Regions from separate parts of the Micromonospora sp. NPDC005205 genome, predicted to be linked through region 4. Evidence: riboswitches for the same ligand, from Rfam matches in the RefSeq annotation. Region 4 holds a riboswitch; each other region holds the start of a gene.
The links. Region 4 has a riboswitch for cyclic di-AMP ahead of ABZU43_RS01395 (NlpC/P60 family protein). Riboswitches for the same ligand answer to the same signal wherever they lie in the genome.
Positions count from the first base shown of each region.

Region 1 (5,520 bases), 480 kb from region 4:
GGCCACCGGCCGGGCGTCACCGGTGATCATGGCGATGGTCCGGACACCCTCGGCACGCAACTCGTCGACAGCGCGCCGGGCCTCCGGACGCACCTCGTCGGTCAACGCGAACGCACCGAGCACGGCGTCGGGCAGCCGCACCAGGTGCAACACCGCGGCACCCCGCGCCGACCACCGCCCGGTCGCGGCCTCCAGCTCCGCCGGGAGCGAAACGCCCAGTTCGCGCAGCAGCGCCGGCCCGCCCACCGCGTACTCCGTACCGTCGATTGTCGCCTTCACACCGCGGCCCGGCAGCGACCGGAACCCGGCTGCCCGGGCCGGGCCGCCGCGGCCGGCCGCCGCCACTATCGCCCGGGCCAACGGATGTTCGCTATCCGACTCGACACCGGCCGCGATCCGCAGCACCTCGCTCCGCTCGACGCCGGACGCCGTCGCCAGGTCGGTCACCCCGTGCTCGCCTCGGGTCAGCGTGCCGGTCTTGTCGAAGAGCACGGCGCCGACGGTCCGCATCCGCTCCAGGGCCAACCGGTCCTTGACCAGAATCCCGGACCGTGCAGCGAGCGCGGTGGAGAGCGCGACGACCAGCGGGATGGCGAGACCCAGCGCGTGCGGGCAGGCGATCACCAGGACGGTGACCGCACGGACCACCGCCTCGTCGGGCTGACCGAGCGCGGTCCAGACCAGCACGGTCAGCACGGCGGTGCCGGTGGCCAGGTAGAACAGCGCGGCGGCGAACCGGTCGGCCAACAGTTGGGCCCGTCCACCGGAAGCCTGGGCCTGGGCGACCATCCGCTGGATGCCGGCGAGGGCGGTCTGCTCACCCAACGCCTCGACGCGCACCCGGATCGCCGAGTCGGTGGCGACGGTGCCGGCCACCACCCGGTCGCCAGTCGTCCGGACGACCGGCCGCGACTCCCCGGTGATCATCGATTCGTCCAGCTCAGCGCCGCCCTCGACGACACGGCCGTCCGCCGGCACCCGGCCTCCCGGCCGGACCAGCACCACGTCGCCGATCCGCAGGCCCGTCACCGGCACGGCCTCGACCCGCCCGTCCGCCGGCACCCGTTCGGCCTCGTCCGGCAACAGCGCGGCCAGCGCCGCCAGCGCTCCCCGGGCCTGTCCGATGGCCTTCATCTCCTGCCAGTGCCCGAGCAGCATGATGGTGACCAGCGCGGCCAACTCCCACCAGAAGTCCAGGTCGAAGACGCCGACGCTGGTCGCCAGGGACGCGGCGTACGCGACGGTGATCGCCATCGCGACCAGCAGCATCATCCCGGGCGCCCGGTCCCGGACCTCTCGAACCGCGCCAACCAGGAACGGCCAACCGCCCCACCAGAACACCACCGAGCCGAGCACCGGGCCCACCCAGCCCTGACCGGGGACGACGTCCCCGCTCAGGCCCAGCCGACCCGACACGAGATGACTCGTCAGCACCACCGGGATGGTCAACACCAGGCAGACCCAGAACCGGCGGCGAAACATCGCCGGATCGTGTCCGGCGTGCTTGTCGTGCCCGGAATGCTTGTCGTGTGGCACGGGTTCGGCGTGTCGCGGTCGGTCGGGGCCGGACGGTGACGGAGCGGGCATGGCTCCAACATGCCGCCCCGGAGACCGCCGCGCGAGCGGTTCGGCCGCCCGACACTCCGCCGCGACCTGCAACCCTCGGAGGGGCTGGCTAGCATCTCCCCCGATGGCCCTCCGAATGCCGCTGCACAGTCGGGCACCGGCGCCGCCACGTCGTGGCGGTGCCCTCGGCCGACCGGGCCGAGCACTGACCGTCCGTGATCAAGCGGTCATCAGGCAGCGATCCGCCCCGCCGTCCGCCGCGTTTCCACCGCAACGGTGAACCGCCCGGCCCGCTGACCCGTATCCCGCACCGGATCGTTGGGAGTCTCACCTTGGCCGCCGACCACACTCACCCCGCTCCGTCCGCCCCGCCTCGGGTGCGACGGATCCTCGTCGTGACTGTGGTACCCCTCTTCGTCGCCACCGTGCTGGCCGCGGTGCTGCTCTGGCCGCGCGGCGGGTCACCGCAGACCGATGGTGGTGCCGACGTGCCGCGCTACCCCGGCACTGTCACACGGGTGGTGAGCGAGCCGTGCCCGCCGGCGCCGTCGGTCCCCGAGGGCACACCGAGGGTCGGCGATGGGCGGTGCGGCACTGTCGACGTGCGGGTGGACGACGGGCCGACCGCCGGCCAGCAGGTACGGACTCCGGTGCCCGACGGGCCCGGCGCACCCCGGGTCGAGGTCGGCGACGAGGTGGTCCTGGTCGAGCTGGCCGACCCGACCGATCCCGCCACCAGCAACTGGAACATCGCCGAGCACCAACGCGGCACCCCGATGGTGTGGCTGGCGGTGATCTTCGCGGCCGCGATCGTCGCGTTCGGTCGGTGGCGAGGTCTGGCCGCGCTCGCCGGGCTGGCCGCCAGCTTCGCCATCCTGCTCACCTTCGTGCTGCCGGGCATCAGCGCCGGCAGGTCACCGCTGCTGGTGGCGGTGGTCGGCGCGGCCCTGATCATGTTCGTGGTGCTCTATCTGACCCACGGGGTCACCGCACAGACCTCGGTCGCGGTGCTCGGCACCCTGGGCAGCCTGGTCCTGACCGGCGTGCTCGCCACCATCGCCACCGCCGCGACCCACCTCACCGGCTTCGGCAGCGAGGACGCCACCACCCTGTCGATGTTCCAGGGCGACGTGGACCTGCACGGACTGCTGCTCGCCGGAATCATCATCGGGTCACTCGGGGTACTCGACGACGTGACGGTCACCCAGGCGGCCACCGTCACCGAACTGGCGAACGCCAACCCCGGGCTGACCCGGTTGCAGCTCTACCGTGCCGCCACCCGGGTCGGCCGCGCGCACATCGCCTCCACTGTCAACACCATCGTGCTGGCGTACGCGGGTGCGTCACTGCCCCTGCTGCTCCTGCTCACCGCCGACTCGCGGCCGATCGGGCAGATCCTCACCAGTGAGTTCCTCGCGCAGGAGATCGTCCGCAGCGCGGTCGCCACCCTCGGTCTGATCGCCGCCGTGCCGCTGACCACCGGGCTGGCCGCGGTGGTCACCGCCGCCGGGCGCAGCGACGCCTCAGCGCCCACCGACGCTCCCGCGCCCCAGCCCCGGCCCCAGCCGGACCGCAGCGAGGCACTGGCCGCACTCAGCTCACCGCGAACGGCCGGCTCCGACGAACCGGACCGGACGCGGACCGCACCCCCACCCGAGGCCACCGACCGGTGGCCGAAGTCGAACAGGAGCACGGATACGGCATGGTGACACTCCTCAGCGTGACCAGATCGGGCATCCACCCTGAGAACCCCGTCACTGGTCACTCAACGCTATGGCGAAATGACGCTTTTGGTCGGCATCCAGGCGTAGCTCAGCCGGTCGACTCTCGGGTAACCTCGCTGCCGGTTACCGATGAAGGCGCGAAGCGGCGTCTGCGGTGCCACCGCCCAATCGCCAACCGGCGAGCCGGGGACCCAGGTACCTGGGGTGAATCCGCATCAGCGGTAGGGGCCACTTCCGCCCCGAACCCGTCAGCTAACCCGGTCGGCGGTCGACGGAAGGGAACATTGTGACGGCACCCCTACGCCGCTGGTTGACACCCGTGGTGGCCGTGATCGCCGCACTGACCGTGTTCGCCGGGCCGTTCCCGGCGCACGCCGCCCCGACGAACCCCACACCGTCCGGGCACGAGGAGGACGGCGAGCCCAAGCTGCTCAACGACGTCATCGAGCAGGCCAACCGTGACTACTCCGCCGCGAAGTCCAAGCTGGACAAGTCCAAGAAGCGGCAGAGCGAGTTGGCGGCGGAGGTCAACCGGGCCAAGGCCGAACTGGACGCGTTGGCCCCGCAGGTCGGGCAGATCGCCGCACAGGCGTACCGGACCGGCCGGATCGGCGCGGTCGCGATGCTGCTGGAGAGCGACGCGCCCGACTCGTTCGTCCAGCGCGCCGGGCTGCTCGACGAGATCAACATGGTCAACGAGAAGAAGCTCTCCGAGGTCAACGAGGTGAAGGCCCGCGCCGAGCAGGCCAAGCTGGCCCTCGACACCGAGGTGCGCGAGCAGCAGAAGCAGACCGCCCTGATGGCGAAGCGCAAGAGCGAGGCCGACAAGGCGCTCTCCCTCGTCGGCGGCAAGGGTTTCACCGGCGGCCTGGTGGATGCCACCTCCAAGGTCGCGAAGATCGGCCCGGGTCGCACTGCCGACGGTGACTGGAAGGCCCAGTCGTGCAGCGAGAACGACCCCACCACCTCCGGCTGCATCACGCCGCGCACGCTGCACGCGTACAAGGAGGTCAAGGCGGCCGGCTTCAACCGGTTCGTCGGCTGCTACCGCCCCGGCGGGCCGTGGGAGCACCCGAAGGGCCGCGCCTGCGACTGGTCGCTACAGAAGAGCGGGTTCTCCCCGTGGCACAACAACGACACCCGGACGTACGGCAACAACGTCGCCGCGTTCCTCATCCGTAACGCCGACCGGCTCGGCATCTACTACGTGATCTGGAACCGGCAGATCTGGTTCCCGGCCACCGGCTGGAGTTCGTACAGCGGGCCGTCGAACCACACCGACCACGTCCACATGTCGCTGCTCTGACCCGCACGATCCCCGTCGAGGGCCGTTCCGCGTAACGCGGAGCGGCCCTCGTCGCGTCAGACGGTGGCAGGCGCGGCCGGGTCGGTCGAGGCCGGAGTCGTCAACGTCGTGAAGCCGGCCGGAACGGCGGCCACCGGGCGTACCGCTCCGGCTGCCAGTCGGTAGGACACGCCCACCACCGCGCACCGCCCCCGCGCCACCTCGTCGGCCAGCACGGGCGACTGCCCGAGCAGCGTCTCGACGGTCTGTGCGATGTGGATGTCGACGATGCCGTCGATGTCGTCCACGCCCTCGTCCGCGGCCCGGCGCAGGCTGGGCAGCACGGCGTCGACCACGGCGCGCAGATGGCCACTCGGCGCGGTACCGGTCGCGGCGGACTCCCGGGCGGCCTGCACCGCACCGCAGGAGTCGTGACCGAGCACCACCACCAGCGGGGTGCCGAGCACTGTCACCGCGTACTCGACGCTGCCGAGCACCTCGGGGCCGGCGGTGTGCCCGGCGGTGCGAACCACGAACAGGTCGCCCAGCCCCCGGTCGAAGATGATCTCGGCAGCCAGTCGCGAGTCGGAGCAGCCGACGATCACCGCGAACGGGTGTTGCCCGTCGGCCACCGCGGCCCGGTGCCCGGCATCCTGGTTGGGGTGGCGTGGGGCGCCATCGACGAAGCGCCGGTTGCCGGCGACCAGTTCCGCGTACGCCCGGGTCGGCTCACTGAGCGCGGTGGCCCCGTCGGTAATCCGCTGCGGACCCGGCTGACCGCCGGAGCTCCCGGTATGACTCATCCCGCACCTCGTCTCGACGCATCTGACCTGGTCAAACCGGCTCTCCGCCGGCCGGGCGGCGGGCGCTGGCTCGTGCTCCACCGTCACACGCACCGTAAGATGCGTCAAGGTATGCGTGATTTAGATTTCATACGTTGACTCC
Region 1 is NZ_JBEXHV010000001.1:778,388-783,907, reverse strand. Features, by position in the region: gene ABZU43_RS03755 (copper-translocating P-type ATPase) at 1-1,482, opposite strand, end outside; gene ABZU43_RS03750 (YibE/F family protein) at 1,899-3,275, shown strand; cyclic di-AMP (ydaO/yuaA leader) riboswitch at 3,442-3,572, shown strand; gene ABZU43_RS03745 (hypothetical protein) at 3,577-4,596, shown strand; gene ABZU43_RS03740 (carbonic anhydrase) at 4,653-5,378, opposite strand.
Region 1: it holds a riboswitch for cyclic di-AMP, as region 4 does, so the genes downstream of both, ABZU43_RS03745 (hypothetical protein) here and ABZU43_RS01395 (NlpC/P60 family protein) in region 4, are expected to answer to the same signal.

Region 2 (5,520 bases), on a different contig from region 4:
TCCGGCAAGCCGTACGCGGTCACCGACATGGGCGACGAGGGCGACCGGTTCGTGGAGCGGTTCCCGCTGGCCGGGTCGGGTTACGTGCTACGTCGGGACATGTCCAACGTGGACGACGTGCTGACCGCCCTGCTGGACACCGACCCGCTGGCCGAGGCCCGCTGGGCCACCCGCCGCCGCTACCTGGGTGACTTCCCGGCCGAGTCGTACGCCGAGGCGTTCCTGGCCGCCGCCCGCCGGGAGCTGGCGGCGACGGACGACCCGGCGGCCGAGCACACGCCACAGCTCTCCCCCCTCGCCTGAGCCGGGCTGTCGGGTCAGGCAGGAGGCCAGCTCAGCCCGACCGGCGCCCGGCGGTCACCTCCACCCGTACGACTCCGGACGTGCCAGCCGGCGCTTTCCACTCGGCTGTCGCGGGACCGTCGAGCGACCCGGGCACCGATCGCTCCCACGGGTGCAGCTCCGTTGACGCGACGGTGACCCGCACCGCTTCCTCCGCAGCGGTGAACGTCGACCCGAGGCTCGCCACGATCCGCTGTCGTCCGTCGGCGAGGACTTCGCTTGTGATCGAATCGATGTCCTCGCCGTCAAGCCAGAACAGCCGCTGCACGACGGCTGCGGCGTCCGTAACCGGACCGACGACGTCGACCACCAGCCCGAGCTGCACCTCGTCTCGCAATGCTTCCTCGATCGCGTTCAACAACTCGACAGCGTCCACTTCGTTCCCGTCCTGGCCCCGGAGCACCATCTCCCGGGTCTCCACCGGGTGGTCCACCGGGAGCGGGTCGCACGGGTCAGCGCCCGCGCGCAGATACAGAGCCTGGACCGTCGGCGCTGCCGTGGGCGGGCGGCTCGCCTCCAGCACGCCCATCGACCACGACCTGACCGGGTGCATGCGCAACTCCGTCGCCGACAGCCCGAACTCCGTCGCCAGAGCGGCCACCGCCCGTCCGAAAGGTGCGCGCGGCGACACACCGACCGGCCGCAGCACGAGGAGCAGGGTCAGCTCCCAAACCCCGTCGATCTCGGCCGCCCGCGGCTGGACGACGGCGGACCACACGTCGGGCCGTCCGAGCAGCGGAAGGCAGCTGGTCAGCGCCGCATCGAGATTCGGGGCCTCCAGGCAGGCGCGCACCCGCACCACGACATCGTCCTCGGCGGCCACCACGGGCAGCCGCCGGACAGCAGCGGTGGCCTCTGCGGCGGGCGCACCTCCCGGCAGGCCCAGAGCGTCGTCGGCGTTGTCGGCCACGGCGAGGACGGACACGCTGAGCGGCGTCATTCCGTCCCTGGTCCGCTCCGAACCGGACGCGAAGAGCGTCGGATGGCCGCGCCCCGACTCCCCCACCTCCAGATCGACGTTCACCCACCCGAAGCGGCTCAGCAGGGGCGCAGCCAGTTGGTGCGCAGCCTTCTGGCCGTCGGCGGCGGCGGGCGGGGGCGGGGGCGGTAGGAGCGTCAGCTCCACGTTCACCCCCGTGCGGGCACCGTCGGGGTCGGTCCGAGCCACCTCAAGGTTGTGCGCGTCGAGCGTCGCGGCGAGTGGTTGGCAGCGACGCACCGCGTCGTCGAGGCGGGTGTCGACGACGTTGAGGCTCACGCTGACGAGCAGTGTCGATTCAGTGATAGGCATCGACGCGGAAGCGTACGTCGCAGGGTGCTGTCACACGACCGGTATTCACCGCACCTCAGCGGTACGGGTCCAGCAGCGCCAGTACCGCCGCCGGGTCCTCCACGTGCGCGTTGTGTCCGAGACCGGGCAGCGTGGCGACCGGTACGCCGTACTCCTTGAGCTGTTCGTCGGTGACCATCGGGTCGCTCTCCCCGCGCGCCAGCACCACCGGCACGTCGGTCGCCGCCAGCAGCGCGGCCAGATCGGGCTCGCCGACGGCGAAGGCCGCGGGGTCCATGGCGAGGCGCCACCGGCCGTCGACCTGGCGCAGCCCGGCTTCCACCACCGGGTGGTCCGGCGGGACCAGACCGGTGAGCCCGGCGACCCGCAGGTAGCGGCGAGCCGCCTCGGTGCGGGTGGCGAACCAGCTCACCGGTCGGGCGGCGAGCTCGGCGGCGCGGCTCAGCTCGGCGGGTGACCAGAGTGCCTTGATGCCCAGCCCGACCACGGCATCCACCGGCGTTCCGGCGTCGCGGGCGGCCAGCGCCAGGCCGACCACCCCACCCAGCGAGTGCCCGAGCACGACCAGCCGGTCGTCGGGGACGAGGGCCCGCGCGATCTGCTGAGCGAAGCCCGCGAAGGAGTACGACGGCAGCGGCGACGCCCAGCCGTGGCCGGCGAGGTCCGGTGCCAGCCACCGCCCGGGCCAGTGCTGCTCAAGGTACGGGGCCCAGGGCAACCACACGTCCCCGGTCGTTCCCATCCCGTGCAGCAGCAGCAGGACCGGCCCGCGGCCGGTGTGACCACCCGTTTCATCCACCACGGCCGCAGTCTCCCACGGTTCACGGTCGGGTACGAGGGCCGTCGATGGCGGGCCGGGCGGACAAACGCCGCGGACGCCGGCTCCTTGTGGGAGACGGCGCCCGCGGCGGTCAGGGTGCCCGGGTCAGGCGGAGTAGCCCCGGCTGGTGATCCAGTTGGCCAGGTCGATCGTGGTGATCCAGTACGACGGGTCGGCCGGGTTCGCCGAGTCGGCGATCCGCACGGTGCGACCGTTGTCCTTGTAGCCCACCACGGCGATGTAGTGCCCACCGCCGTAGGAGTGCCACCCGCCGTCGGTGTCGACGGCGTCCCCGACGACGTTGGCCACCACGCCCCGGCCGTCGGTGACGGCCTTCACCACGTCAGCCTGGAGCCGGTCCATCTGGGCCGGGCTGGGCGTGCCGGGGAACATCCGGGTCCGGTACGGGGAGCCCTTCACCTCGGCGTTGAGCACCCGGGTGGTGTCCTCGGCCGAGTTGGTGCCCATCTCGGTGGTGCCCAGTTCGGCGCCGAGCTCCTCCTGCGTGCGGTCGATGCCCGCGGCGCTGAGCGCGTTCCGGGTGGCCGCCGGGCCGCAGTTGTAGTAGGTGTTCTGCGCCTCGTAGTCGTAGTCGAGCACCTTCGTCGCGGGAGGCTTCGGCGGCGTCGGCTTACGGGTGAGGTCGGGGTTGCTCTTGGCCTTGGCAGCGGGCGACGCGGCGCTGGTGGCCGGGGCGGCCGTGGTCGGCGCGGCGCTGGCAGAGGGGGACGCGTCCCGGGCCTCACTGCGGGAGGCGGCGACGTCGCTGCGCATCTCGGCGACGGTGGTCGCGGTGCGCTGGCCGGCCGGGGCGTCGTCAGCAGTGGTGAGCAGGGCGCCGGTGGTGGTGGCGATAGCGAGGGCTGCGGCGGAGGCGGCGACGATCTGGTACGGGCGCTCGGTGGCGAGGCGACGGAGCTGACGCTGCAGGGTGTGCTTCACGGGGTCCTCCACGGATCGGGGGGAGAGCGGCACACCGGGGCCGGACCGGCATCCGGGCAGGCGCCAGCGCGCGGACCGTGGTCCGCGGGTGTGAACCGCTCAGGGGAACGCCCGGATCGGCCGGGCGGGAAAGGCGATGACCCGGGGGGTCAGCTCACCGTCACGCGACGATTGAGCGGGTGCACCGCCGCGCCGTGGAGGCGAGGGAACAACCGAGGGGTGGAAAGGTGCTGCACGAGGATGGGACTCCTTCCGACACCGCCTACCGGGTTAGCTGACGGATTCGGGCGGGAAGACGCCCTACCGCGGGCCGTGGCTCGCGGATTCACCCCGGACTTACTGGTGGGTCCCCGGTTCGTAGATCACGATTAAGCGGGTCGATGCGGCGTCGCGTCTTGCGATCGGTTACCGCACCGGACGGGACGACACTACTGGCGTCTCAACGCCCTGCCAAGCCAGGTTCACCTGCGTAAACCCCAATTGGCGCCACAATTTCTGCGCGTAATGCCGATGATGTGACTCGATGGGACAACCAGTTACGGCGACGCCTAGGGGCGACAACCGGACAGGCCGTAAAGAACGCGGCCACAATCGCGGGAACAATCCCGTCGATCGCGTCGGACGTCCGATTTCCCGAATGGGTGACCGGCCTCACATAACGGATTGGGCTCAACCCACCCGGGCCGGGCGCCACAGTGCCACGACGGCGGGACGCAACGTCCCGGCGACCGTGCGGCGCGCGGGGACCACGCTCGGGCGGAGCCGGGCCGCCGCCGCGTACGCCTCCTCGGCGAGGGCACGAGCCGACTCGGCGGCCAACTCCGCGTCGCGCCAGGCGACCCGCTCACGGTCGGCGGCCACCTGGTAGTCGGTCGACCGCGCATCCCGGATCACCCGGCTGATCAGCACCTCCTGCTCGACCGGGTGTCGCCGGGGATCCCAACCGCGCCGGTGCCCGAACACGTCGCCGAGCTGCGCCATGGTCAGGTCGCCCCGCCAGTACGCCGCCATCGCCGCCCGGTGCAGATAGCGTTCCCGGGCGGCGTACTCGGCGGGGGTGTGTGGGGTCTGCGGGGTGGGCAGTGCCCCCGCGCCAGCGAAGCGACGCGCGGCGGCGTCCGCCTCGTCGTACCCGATCCAGGCCTGCTCCAGCTGTTCCTGAGCGGCCAGCCAGGCGGCACGCCGCCGCTGGGCGGTGGTGGCCGCGCGGGCCGCGGCAACGGCCACCTCCTCGGCGTAGCGGCGCCTGTCGACGGCCTCGGCGTCGGCCAGCTCCTGAGCGGTGAGCCCGGCCGGGACCGGATCGCCGGTCGGCCGGGCCCGTTCGGGGCGGGCGGCCAGCACGGTGAGCAGGCCCAGCGTCAGCAGGAACAGCGTCGACCAGATGGCGGCGGCCCGCGGCACCTCGGTCACGAACTGGTAGAAGACGACGGTCTCCATGGTCGGCACCTCGGGGAGAGAGCAGTGCGATGGAAAGCCGCGCCGACCAGCGGGCCACGGCGGGCCACGGGTCGGCGGGTCAGGGAGCGGGTGGGTCGACAGGGCGCGGCGGCGGGACGGTCGTCCCGGTGGCTCAGCGCCCGGGTGGGGCCCGGGAAGCCCGACCGCTCGCACTGGCGACGAGGGGCAGCCGGTCAGATTCGGCCGCCCTGGCCGGCAGCACGCCGGCCGCGATGGTGCCCTGATCGCCGGGGAGCGCCACCGGCGCGTCGACCGACCAGGTCGGGACCGACTCCTCGGTGGCCTTCGCTGCGGCCGGACGGGCCGCGCCAAGTGCCCCCGAGCCGGTGGCGTCGGCACCAGCGTCGCCCGGCGCACGGCCGGCGTAGATGACGGTTGACTCCGTTGGCGCGGCGTGTCGGCAGGAGGCCGCCAGCGAGCCGGCGACAGTGGTCGGCACCACGCTCGACGTGGGCCCCGTGCCAGGCGTCGACGTGGCGGCCGTGGCCGGGCCTGCGCCGAGCGCCAGGGCCGCGACGACGGCGAGGCTGGTCAGCACCCGAGTCGCCCAGCGCGCCACCCACCACAGCGGACAGGTGAACGCGACCGGAAGCACGTCCCCACGCTACCGTCGCGCCAACCCGTGCGCATCGACCACGGGCGTGTCGGATCACGCCGCGCCGAC
Region 2 is NZ_JBEXHV010000007.1:20,324-25,843, reverse strand. Features, by position in the region: gene ABZU43_RS15115 (CDP-glycerol glycerophosphotransferase family protein) at 1-303, shown strand, start outside; gene ABZU43_RS15110 (hypothetical protein) at 335-1,633, opposite strand; gene ABZU43_RS15105 (alpha/beta fold hydrolase) at 1,689-2,435, opposite strand; gene ABZU43_RS15100 (C39 family peptidase) at 2,559-3,407, opposite strand; cyclic di-AMP (ydaO/yuaA leader) riboswitch at 3,640-3,780, opposite strand; gene ABZU43_RS15095 (hypothetical protein) at 4,065-4,835, opposite strand; gene ABZU43_RS15090 (hypothetical protein) at 4,969-5,451, opposite strand.
Region 2: it holds a riboswitch for cyclic di-AMP, as region 4 does, so the genes downstream of both, ABZU43_RS15100 (C39 family peptidase) here and ABZU43_RS01395 (NlpC/P60 family protein) in region 4, are expected to answer to the same signal.

Region 3 (5,520 bases), on a different contig from region 4:
TGACCCGGCAGGGCGAGCTGCATCCGCTGATCGTGCGGGTTCGCCGGGTACCGCCCCGGCCCGGTGCCCAGGCGAGCTACACGATCAACGACCGGTTGGCGGCCGGTCCGCTGCGCTTCCGGACCACCTACCACGCGGACGTGCTGATCAGCGAGGCCGACGAGATCGTCATGGTGGCCCGCCAGTGGCCGGCCACCACGGTGCGGAACCACACCCGACTACGCGCCGAGCCGGACGGCCTGACCCGCATCGACGTCGAGATCACCCTGACCGCGCCGAGGCCCCTGTTCCGCTACGCGTTCCGCCAGGCCCAGGCCGCTCACCTCGCCCTCGCCACCCGACTGGGCGCCGCCCTGGACCGCACCAACAACACCCCGCCCCCCTGACCCGCCCCTGGCGCGCCGATCTTGCAGTTTCGGCTGTCGATATCAGTGGGATGAACCCATATGTCGGCGCAGTAACTGCAAGATCGCGGGCGTGCGGGGTGTGCGGGGCGGGCCGTGGGGTGCGTTAGGTCGGGGTTGGCGCGCTGTTGCGGGTCGGGCGGGTGGTGGGACGTCGGCCCCACGGCTTGTAGGTGGAGAGCACTGTCGCGATGACCATCAGGCTGGTCGACACGGCCGGTGCGATGACCAGGTCGGCGCGATCGCGGGCGGGCAGAGCGGCGCCGACCGCTCCGGCGTGACGCAGAGTCGGGGTGAGCAGGAACAGCACCAGCCCGACCATCACCGTGGTGAGCACGAGCTTGACCAGCACCCACCGGTGGCGCAGCAGGCCCCACGGGGTGAGCAGCGAGCTGGCGACTCCGATCAACCACACCAGGACGCTCAGCGGCGCGAACAGCACCGTGCCGACCAAGGCCGTGACCGGATAGACCACTGCCGGATCGGCACCCCGCTGAACGGCGACGCCGAGGGTGAGCAGCACCAGGTCGGCGCCGAGCCAGCCGAGCGAGGTGACGAGGTGCAGGGTGAGCAGCGCCTTGCGGGTGGTGGGTCGGATCCGAGGCATACCGCGATGCTGCCCGCCGGCCACGGCCGGGTCGTCCGACGAGCGACGACATCAGGGGTACGCCCGGTGACGTAGCCCGGCCCCTGACGCACGTGATGCCTGTGAGCCATCCAGTGGCTCACAGGCATCACGACGAGTGGGTCAGTAGACCGACAGGTGTACGTGGTTGGTGTGGTCGCTGGACGGGTCGCCGCCCGCCCCGCTGTACGACTTCCACCCGCTGCTGGGCAGCCAGATCTGCCTGTACCAGATCACGTAGAGCACGGCGAGCCGGTCCGCGTTGCGGATGAAGTACGCGGCCAGGTTGTTGCCGTACGTCTTGTCGCCGCCGGTGGCGTCGCCGCCGAAGCCGTTCTTCTGCGCCGCGAAGTCGCAGGCCCGGCCCTTCGGGTGTTCACCCGAGCCGCTGGGGCGGTGGCACGAGACGTACCGGGTGAATCCCGCGGCCTTGGCCTGGTTGAGCGCGTGCAGGGTGCGCGGGGTGATGCAGCCGTTGGCCGGCGTGGGGTCGTTGACGCTGCACGACTCGGAGGGCCAGGAGCCGTCGGAGTTGCGTGGTGCGGCCTTCGCGTTGGCGCTGGAGGTGCCGCGGTTGGAGCCGGCGTCGGCGGTGGTCTGCGGCTTGGGCGTGGTGGCCACGGTCAGGGCCCGTTCGGCCTGCTCCTTGCGCTTGGCCATCACCGCGACCTGCTTGCGCTGTTCGTTGATCTCGCCGTCCAGGGCGACCCGGGTGCGGTTGGCCTTGTCCTTGGTGTCCAGCAGGTCGCGCAGCACCCGGTCCTCGTTGGCCGCCACCGCGTCCAGCGCGGCCGCCCGGTCCATGAAGCCTTCCGGGGTGTTGCTGTTGAGCAGCGCCGACACCGCACCGAGCCGGCCGGTGCGGTAGGCGACCTCGGCGATCTCGCCGACCTTGCCGTTGCGCTGGTCGATCTCGACCTCGATGGTCTCCAACTGGGTGCCGAGCTGCTTCTGCCGTTGCACTGAGGTGTCCAGGGCGCGCTTCGCGTCCAGGTAGCCCTTGCTGGCCGCATCGAGCTGGGCCCGCAACGCCGGGGTGCCGCCCTCCTCGTCGGAGTCGGGTGCGGCGGCTCGCAGGCCGGTCGGGGGAGCGGCCGAGGCGGTGCCGGCCGGAAGCGCGACGCCGAGGGCGAACATCGCGACGATCAGGGCCGCCAGTCGGGCGGCGGGTGGTCGTGCTGGTGCCACTGCGCATGTCCTTCCGTCAGCCGCCGACCGGGTTAGCTGACGGGTTCGGGACGGAAGATCCCTACCGCTGACGCGGATACACCCCAGGAACATGGTTCCCCGGTTCGCCCAGGTGGGCGATTAGGCGGCGACCGCCACCGGCGCCGGGAGGGCGCCGCCTGGTGACGGCCGGGACCGAGCCTACCGGTGCGGGTGGGGCCGCTGCAGCCGATGTGACGGACGGTGCGTGCGTCACCACGGAAATCGACGAACCGGTCACCATTCGATGGAGCCGCAGGCTCCAGAAGCGGCGCCAGGCTCGATCTGCAAGGTCGCGTGTTCGATGCGGAAGTCGTCGTGCAGGGCCGTACGTGCTGCGGTGAGCACCGCGCCGACCTCCGCGCCCGGTGCCATGGTCAGGTGGGCGGAGGCCACCTCCATGCCCGAGGTGAGCGTCCAGACGTGCAGGTCGTGCACCTCGACGACACCGGGGACGGCGGCGAGCCGGTCGTGCACGGCGGTCACCTGGAGGTGCTCCGGGGCGGCCTGCACCAGGATGCGGATGGCGGCGCGGGCCAGCCGCCAGGTGCGCGGCAGGATGAACACGCCGATGGCGACCGCGACCAGAGGGTCGGCCCACCACCAGTCGGTGACGGTGATGAGCAGCGCCGCGCCGATGACGCCGACCGAGCCGAGCAGGTCACCGAGCACCTCCAGGTAGGCGCCCTGGAGGTTGATGCTCTCCTTGGCTCCGGCGCGCAGCAGCGCGAATGCGGCAATGTTCGCGAGCAGGCCGAGCACGGCCACCACGAGCATCGGGCCGGCGATGACCTCATGCGGGTCACCGAAGCGGCGGATCGCCTCGACCACCACGTAGATCGCGACGCCGGAGAGCAGAACGGCGTTGGCCAGCGCGGCGAGCACCTCGAGCCGGTAGAGCCCGAAGGTGCGCTGCGGGTCGCCGGTGGCCCGCCGGGTCGCCGTGATGGCGGCGAGCGCCATCCCGATGCCGAGCACGTCGGTGAACATGTGCCCGGCGTCGGAGAGCAGGGCGAGCGAGCCGGTGTGCAGTGCGACCACCGCTTCGACCACCATCAGGGTGGCGAGCAACCCGAACGCCGCCCAGAGTCGACCTCGGTGCTGGTGTGCGGCATTGGCGACGGACCCATGGTGGTGGTCATGACCTGCGCCCACGAGAACCACCTTCCGCTGCTGGTCGGGACCCGGTCAAATGTATGCTCACATCGCTATGTATGCAAGTGTACGGGCAGGGCGTTCCGCCGGCGGCAGTCCGCACACGTCAGCCGGTCGGGTCGATGGTGGTGAGACGCTGGGTGGCCCGGGAGAGCGCCACGTACAGGGTGCGCACCCCGGCGCCCGGATCCGCCCGGATCTCGCTCGGGGCGACCAGCACCACCCCGTCGTACTCCATGCCCTTGGCCTCCAGGCTGGTCACCACCTGCAACCTGGGCGCGCCGAGCGCGCCCAGCCAACCGGCGACCTCGTCCCGGCGGGGGACCGGCGTGATCACCCCGACCGTGCCCTCCACCTCGGCCAGCAGGCCGGCGGCGGCCTCCACGGTCGCGGTCTCCAAGCCCGTCGGGGGCACCACCAGCTCCACCGGCTCGACCCCGGTGGAGCGGACGGCGGTCGGCAGCGGCAGGTCCGGGTAGAGCCGCCGGATCTCCGCCGCCGCCACCGCGAAGATCTCCGCCGAGTTCCGGTAGTTGGTGGTGAGCGTGAAGTCGTGTCGCTTACGCCGGCCCAGCGCCTGGTCGCGGGCCCGGGTCAGCTCCTCCGGATCGCCGGTCCACGCGGTCTGCGCGGGGTCGCCCACCACGGTCCAGGAGGCCAGTCGGCCGCGTCGACCGATCATCCGCCACTGCATCGGTGAGACGTCCTGTGCCTCGTCCACCACCACGTGCGCGTAGTCCCGGTAGTCCTCCGGGCGCTCCCGGGCCGCCGCGCGGGCGGCCCGTTGCCGTTCACCGAGGGTGCTCAGCTCACGGACGCCGCCGGCGAGCTGGAACGGGTCGCGTCGCGCGCGGGCCGGCTGCGCGGGCTTGCCGAGCAGCGCGTCCAACTCGTCCAGCAGTGCCACGTCGGCGATGGTCAGCCCGGCCGAGTCCAGGTTCCGGTAGGCGGCGTTGAGCAGCCGGATCTCCGCCGAGGAGAGGATCCCGCTGGCGTACCGGCGCAGCCGATCCGGCTGCGCCAGCCAGCCGAGGACGTGCCGGGGGTGCAGCCGAGGCCACCACGCCTTGAGGAACTCCCGGAACTCCGACCGCTCGGCGATCTCCGCCTCGAAGGCCGGTTGCTCCGGCAGCCGACCGCTGCTCAGCTCACGGGCCTGCGCCCAGAGCGCGGCGAACACCCCGTCGAAACCGGCCCGGCGCACCTCGTTGCGCCGTGCCCCGCGTTGCAGCGCACGGTCCCGGACCCGGTCCAGCGCGACCCGGTCCAACCGCAGCAGCGTGCCCCGGTAGAGCAGCCGCAGCTCACCCGGGCCGCCCGGCACCGCGTCGCGGGCCGCCCGCTCCAGCACCCGACGCATCCGCAGCGAGCCCTTCACCGCCGCCACCTCGGGCGGGTCGGGGCGGGTGGCTGTCATCCCCGGGAAGAGGGTGCCCAGCGAGTGCAGGGTCGCGGTGTCCTCACCGAGCGACGGCAGCACGGACCCGATGTACTCGACGAAGACCGACGACGGGCCGACCACCAGGATGCCGCCGCCGGCGTAGCGACTGCGGTCGGAGTAGAGCAGGAACGCGGCCCGGTGCAGGGCGACAGCGGTCTTGCCGGTGCCGGGACCGCCCGCGACGATCGTCACCCCGGAGCCGGGCGAGCGGATCGCCTCGTCCTGCTCCCGCTGGATGGTCGCCACGATGTCGCGCATGCCCCGGCCGGTGGCCTTGGACAGGGTGGCCAGCAACGCGCCGTCACCGACGACCGTCATCCCCTCGGGGGCGTCGGTCGGGTCCAGCAACTCGTCCTCGATCCGGGTCACCCGCTCGGCGCGGGACTGGATCGTGCGCCGCCGCACCACGCCCAGCGCTTGCGCCGGGGTGGCCTGGTAGAAGGCGGCGGCGGCCGGCGCGCGCCAGTCGACGACAAGCGTGACGGCGTTCTCGTCGCGGATCCCCAGCCGCCCGACGTGCAGCACCTGACGGTCGCGCAGGTCCAGCCGGCCGAAGACCAGCCCCTCGTGCTCGGCGTCCAGGGTGTGCCGCCGCTGCGCCGCGTGGAAGACCATCGCGTCGCGCTCGACCAGGGCGCCGTGCGTGCCCACCCGGGCCATCCGGTAGCCGTCACGCTCGGCGCGGACGG
Region 3 is NZ_JBEXHV010000015.1:43,166-48,685, forward strand. Features, by position in the region: gene ABZU43_RS24420 (SRPBCC family protein) at 1-386, shown strand, start outside; gene ABZU43_RS24425 (hypothetical protein) at 511-1,011, opposite strand; gene ABZU43_RS24430 (hypothetical protein) at 1,153-2,166, opposite strand; cyclic di-AMP (ydaO/yuaA leader) riboswitch at 2,223-2,354, opposite strand; gene ABZU43_RS24435 (cation diffusion facilitator family transporter) at 2,473-3,390, opposite strand; gene ABZU43_RS24440 (AAA family ATPase) at 3,497-5,520, opposite strand, start outside.
Region 3: it holds a riboswitch for cyclic di-AMP, as region 4 does, so the genes downstream of both, ABZU43_RS24430 (hypothetical protein) here and ABZU43_RS01395 (NlpC/P60 family protein) in region 4, are expected to answer to the same signal.

Region 4 (5,520 bases):
GGTGCAGGTGTCCAGCATTACCACGATGCCCATCGCCGGGTTCCGCAGACCTGGCTGATCGACCTCGCGCGACACGACGGCCCCCGGTCACCGACCGGGGGCCGTCGTGGTTCTCAGCGGGGTGCCCCCACCGGGGAGGGCACCAGCTGCACGTCGGCGAGGTCGACGTACATGATCCGGTGGCCGAACTGGATCTGCGCGTACCGGTTCTTGCCGCGAATGACCGTCCAGTCGCCGGGTGAGGAGCCGTCGAACGTGCTGGCCCGGTAGTACTCGCCGGCCAGCACCGCGCCGACGGCGTACCGCTGCCCGGCGGCCAGCGTGTACTGCAGCGGCGTGATCGCCTGGTAGGGCACCCCGTCCGGGTACGCGGACTGCTCCGGGTACGCCCGTCCGTACACCGGAACGGTGGCCCTTCCGGGCTTCGGCGTCGCCACGACTCCGACGGTCCAACTGGCGGTCGGCGCGGACGTCGGGTTGTGGAACCAGGCCCGCTGCCCGAGGTACCAGATCGCCGTCCAGTCGCCCTGCCGGCCGGCCAACGCGTACGTCTGCCCGGCGGACGCCCGGGCCCCGTGGTCCGACACCGCCATCGTGTTCGGGCTGCCGTCCGGGCGGAGCGCGATGTCGTTGACCAGCGGCGCGTCAGCGGACGGTGCGCTACGCAGCACCACCGCCGAGGAGCCGCGCGGCGCGCAGGGCACTCCCACCGTGACGCAGTCGGTGAACGCCGGCTGGTTGGTGGTGTAGTCCGGGTCGATCCGGACCAGCCCGGTGGCCGGGGTGCCGGTGTCCAGTCGAGGGGCGTGCAGCAGGTCGAAGTAGTGCGTCCAGTCCCAGTAGGGGCCCGGATCCCAGTGCATTCCCCGCACTGTGGAGGGGATGGTGCCGGGCACGTTGTCGTGGCCGATGATGTGCTGGCGGTCCAGTGGGATGCCCAGCCGCAGCGCCAGGTGCCGGACCAGCTTCGCCGAGGTCCGGTACATCGCCTCGGTGTACCAGGTGCCCTGCGCCGCGAAGCCCTCGTGTTCCAACCCGATCGACTTCGCGTTGACGTACCAGTTGCCGGCGTGCCAGCCGACGTCCTTCGTCTTGACGTGCTGGGCAATGTGCCCGTCGACCGAGCGCAGCGAGTAGTGCCAGCTCACGTAGGTCGGGTCCTGGACGAGTTGCAGGGTGGTGGCCCAACTCGCCTCGGTGTCGTGGATGACGATGTACTCGATCTTCTGCCGCGCGGGCCGGTCGGAGAGGTCGTGGTTGCCGTAGTCCCCGTCGCCGAACGCCTCGTAGGGCGCCGGGATCCACTCGCAGGAGATGGTGCGGGGGCATTCCACCCCGTCCGGGCGGGCCAGCCGGCGCAGGCCCAGCCGGTCCAGCCAGGAACGTTCGGGCCGCACCGCGCGGGCCGGCAGGGTGATCCGTTGGCCGTCGTCGGTCACCCGGGCTTCGCCCGCGCCGATGGTGGTGAAGACCTCGTCGGCGAAGGCCGCCGCGGCGTCGGCGCTGTCCGCGCCCGAGTAGCGGGCCACCGCGCCGTACCAGGCCGCCGGGTCGGTGTCCGCGCCGACCGGCGCGCCCAGATCCCTCTGGTACGCGCTCAGCAGCGCCGCCCCACCCCGGATGTTGAGGCCCGCGTCGGTACGCAGAGCCTCGGGGGCGGCACCGGTCAGCGCCGCGGCGGCGTCGACGGTCTGCAACGCGGCGGTGGACGGGGCGGGCGCCTCGACCGGTCGGGGCGCGGGCACCCGGGCCGGCCGGGAGCCGTCACCGCGTGGGTCCTCGGCACCGGTGTCGTGGTGACCGCGTCCGGGTAGGGCGGCCACGTGCCGTGCGTCGGTCAGGTGCATCGGGCCGTAGCCGCCACTGGTGCTCGGTGTGCCGGCGTTGGTGTCCCAACGGGACTCCAGGTAGGAGACGCCGAGCAGCACGACGGCCGGTACGCCGTACTCGGTGGCCGCGTCGGCGTACTGCTGTTGGCGGTCGGTGGTGGGCGCGGCAGCGGCCGGGCCGACGGAGAGTGGCACCGTGGTCGCGGCGGCGACCACGGTGGCGGCGAGCAGCGCGCGCCAGCCGGTCGACAGGGTTGGATGGTGCATCGAACCCCCTAGATTCTCGCGGAGTGAGGTCAAATCACCATCGCGCCGTCCGGGAGCTCGCGTCAATACCTTTCCATCTATCGAAGCTTGGGGAAAGAATTCTTCACACGGTCGGTGACCTCATCCAATCCGTACGGAGTGTCACGGCCGCACGGGTTGCGGATCGGTAACGGGCGTCTCTACTCTGGTCATTTGTCGGCCCGACAGCAGCTCCGCCCACCCCGGGCGGTAACGGACCGACACCGCCGAGTCGTTTCCGAGCGAACCGGGGACCCAGGTCCCTCGGGGTGAATCCGCAGCCACTGCGGTAGGGCGCCGACTTCCCGCCCGAACCCGTCAGCTAACCCGGTAGGCGGTCAGGAAGAAGGAGTACGGAACCCCGGTGGCACTCCATGCCCCGCGGCCGTCGTCCGAGCGGTCGGCATCAGCCGGCCCGGCGTCGATAGTGCCGCGTCCACGCTGGTCCCGCTTCACCACCGCACTCGCCGCGCTGGCCGGCGTCGCCGTCGTTCTGACCGGCAGTGCCACAGCGGCCCACGCCGACCCCTCCGTCGCCGAGATCGAGCGCCAGATCGACGCCGACTGGAACAAGCTCGAACCGATCATCGAACGGCACAACGCCACCCGCATCGACCTCGCCGCGAAGCGCAAGCAGGCAGACGCGCTGGCCGCCCGGATCACTCCGCTCGAGCGCCAGGTCGACGCCGCGATGGACAAGGTCAGCGCCCTTGCCGTACGCGCCTACATGGGTGAGAACGTCTCGACCGTCAACGCGATGCTGGGCAGCCGGTCGCCCAGCGAGGTGGTCGGCCAGCTCGAAATGCTGGACCGCTTCGCGCACAACCAGCAGAAGGACGTCCGCGAGGTGGCCGACCTGCGCGACCAACTGGCCGCGCAGAAGGCGCCACTGGACGAGATGGTGGCCCAGTTGACCCGCACGGAAGCCCAGCTGGCGGCGAAGAAGAAGCAGATCAACGACGAGATCGACCGCCTGCAGAAGCTGCGCCTGAAGGTGTACGGCAGCGGTGGCGGCGGTCCGCTGCGCCCGGCGCCCTGCCCGGGTAGCTACCCCGGCGGCGCCGCGGGTACCGCGGTCAAGTTCGCCTGCGCGCAGATCGGCAAGCCCTACGTCTGGGGTGCCGAGGGCCCGAACTCGTACGACTGCTCCGGGCTGATGCTGGCCGCCTGGGCGAAGGCCGGCGTGTCGCTGCCGCACAACGCCGCCGCGCAGAGCCGGGTCACCAAGAACGTCAGCAAGGGTGACCTGCGCCCCGGCGACCTGGTCTTCTACTACAGCGACATCCACCACGTCGGCATGTACGTCGGCGGCGGCTGGGTGGTGCACGCCTCGCAGGCCGGTCAACCGGTCAAGATGAAGAAGGTCGACGACGGCCCGATCCACAGCTACGGCCGTCCAGGCTGACCCAGTGTGACCGAAGGGCCCGTCGCGATCCCGTCGCGGCGGGCCCTCGTCGTTCTGGTCCTAGCGGGTGGGCCAGGTGCGCCAGTGCTGCCAGGCGCGGCTGGGTGTCGGCCCCCGCTGGCCCTGGTAGCGCGAGCCGTAGACCACCGAGCCGTACGGGTGCTCGGCCGGCGAGGAGAGCCGGAAGATGCAGAGCTGCCCGATCTTCATGCCCGGCCACAGGGTGATCGGCAGGTTCGCCACGTTCGAGAGTTCCAGCGTCACGTGACCGGAGAAGCCTGGGTCGATGAAACCGGCGGTGGAGTGCGTGAGCAGCCCGAGCCGGCCCAGGGAGCTCTTGCCCTCCAGCCGGCCGGCGAGCTGGTCACCCAGCGAGATGACCTCCAGCGTCGAGGCGAGCACGAACTCCCCCGGGTGCAGCACGAACGGCTCGCCGTCGGGGACCTCGACCGCCGAGGTGAGGTCGTCCTGCTGCATGGCCGGATCGATGTGGGTGTAGAGGTGGTTGTTGAAGACCCGGAACAGCCGGTCGAGTCGGACGTCGATGCTGGAGGGTTGGACCAGGGTGGGCTCGAACGGCTCCAAGCCCAGCGTGCCGGCCTTGATCTCGGAGACCAGGTCACGGTCGGAGAGCAGCATCGGACCACCATAGCCGCGTTGCCGGAAGTGGCCGGATTCGGTGCCGGACCAGCGCGTCGAGGTCGCTACTCGTACATTTGTTCGATAGAATGCCCACATGGCTTCCTGGTCCGAATTCGCCGCCGACGAGCCCCGACTCGCCGACGGGATCCGCGTTCTCCTTCAGCAGTACGGGCCGGGCTTCGGCTATCTGGCCACGGTCCGTGCCGACGGCGGGCCCCGCGTCCATCCGGTCTCCCCGGTCATCACCGCCGAGGGGCTGTTCTGCTTCATCATCGACTCGCCCAAGCGCCGCGACCTCGAACGTGACGGCCGTTACGCGCTGCACTCGTTCCCTGCGGAGGAGAGCGACGACGAGGCGTACGTGGCGGGTCACGCCCGCCCGGTGACCGATCCGATCCGGGTGGCGCAGCTGGCGCAGAGCGCCCGCGCCGAGCCGCAGGTCGACTGGCGGCTCTTCGAGTTCACCGTCGACGTGGCCATGCTCACCCGCCGCGAGCAGCACATCGCGGGCATTCCGGGTCTCGGGCCGAGTCGGCCGGCCGTTCGGGTCTGGCTCGACCCAAACGCCCAGTCGGCGGTGGCAGCGCCCCTCGCCGTCCCGCAGACGCGCCCGACCCTCCTCAGCCGTGACGTCCAGTGCACGGCCGCCTGACCACACGACCGGCAGATCATCGGTGCTGGCTCCGTCGTGACGGAGCCAGCACCGATGCGTACGCCCGCCACACCCGGCGAGCCGCCACTTCCGCATGACCCACTCGACTTCGGCGAACCGCGGTATCCCGGCGCTGCGGATACCCCGACTTCCAGGAAACCGAGTGGATCATCCCTGCCGACCCGGGCGGCACGGTCCGCAGACACCTGCGGTCACCGGGGGTGCCTGGGTGCATGGGCCCGACGACTCGGGTACAGTGGTGCCGCTTGCGGGTGTAGTTCAATGGCAGAACATCAGCTTCCCAAGCTGACAGTGCGGGTTCGATTCCCGTCACCCGCTCCACGATCAAAGCCCTGGTCAGGACAACAGTCCCAGCCAGGGCTTTTGATGTTGCGCTGGTCAGGGCTTCACGTAGTGCTGGCGGGGGAACAAGCGCATGAGGCGCGGCAGGCGTTGTTCGATCTCGGCGAGGCTGTCGCTGTCCCAGGGTTCATCGATTGGGGCTGGATCGAAGTACGGGCGGTGGCCCCGGGCGTCCAGCGCTTCATAGAGGCTGTCTTCACGCCCGGTGATGTGGTCGTAGGCGCTGGACGCCACGTAAGCGAGTTCTTCCCAGTGCGGCCACTCCGCGTCCGCCCGTTCCCAGAGACTGCGGCCGGCGAGCGCACGCACAGCGGGCAGGTCGGCGAGGTTGTCGGGGTTTTGGG
Region 4 is NZ_JBEXHV010000001.1:296,724-302,243, forward strand. Features, by position in the region: gene ABZU43_RS01385 (NlpC/P60 family protein) at 1-58, shown strand, start outside; gene ABZU43_RS01390 (peptidoglycan recognition family protein) at 114-2,096, opposite strand; cyclic di-AMP (ydaO/yuaA leader) riboswitch at 2,330-2,465, shown strand; gene ABZU43_RS01395 (NlpC/P60 family protein) at 2,542-3,519, shown strand; gene dcd (dCTP deaminase) at 3,580-4,158, opposite strand; gene ABZU43_RS01405 (pyridoxamine 5'-phosphate oxidase family protein) at 4,256-4,813, shown strand; tRNA gene ABZU43_RS01410 (tRNA-Gly) at 5,082-5,155, shown strand; gene ABZU43_RS01415 (DUF4240 domain-containing protein) at 5,213-5,520, opposite strand, start outside.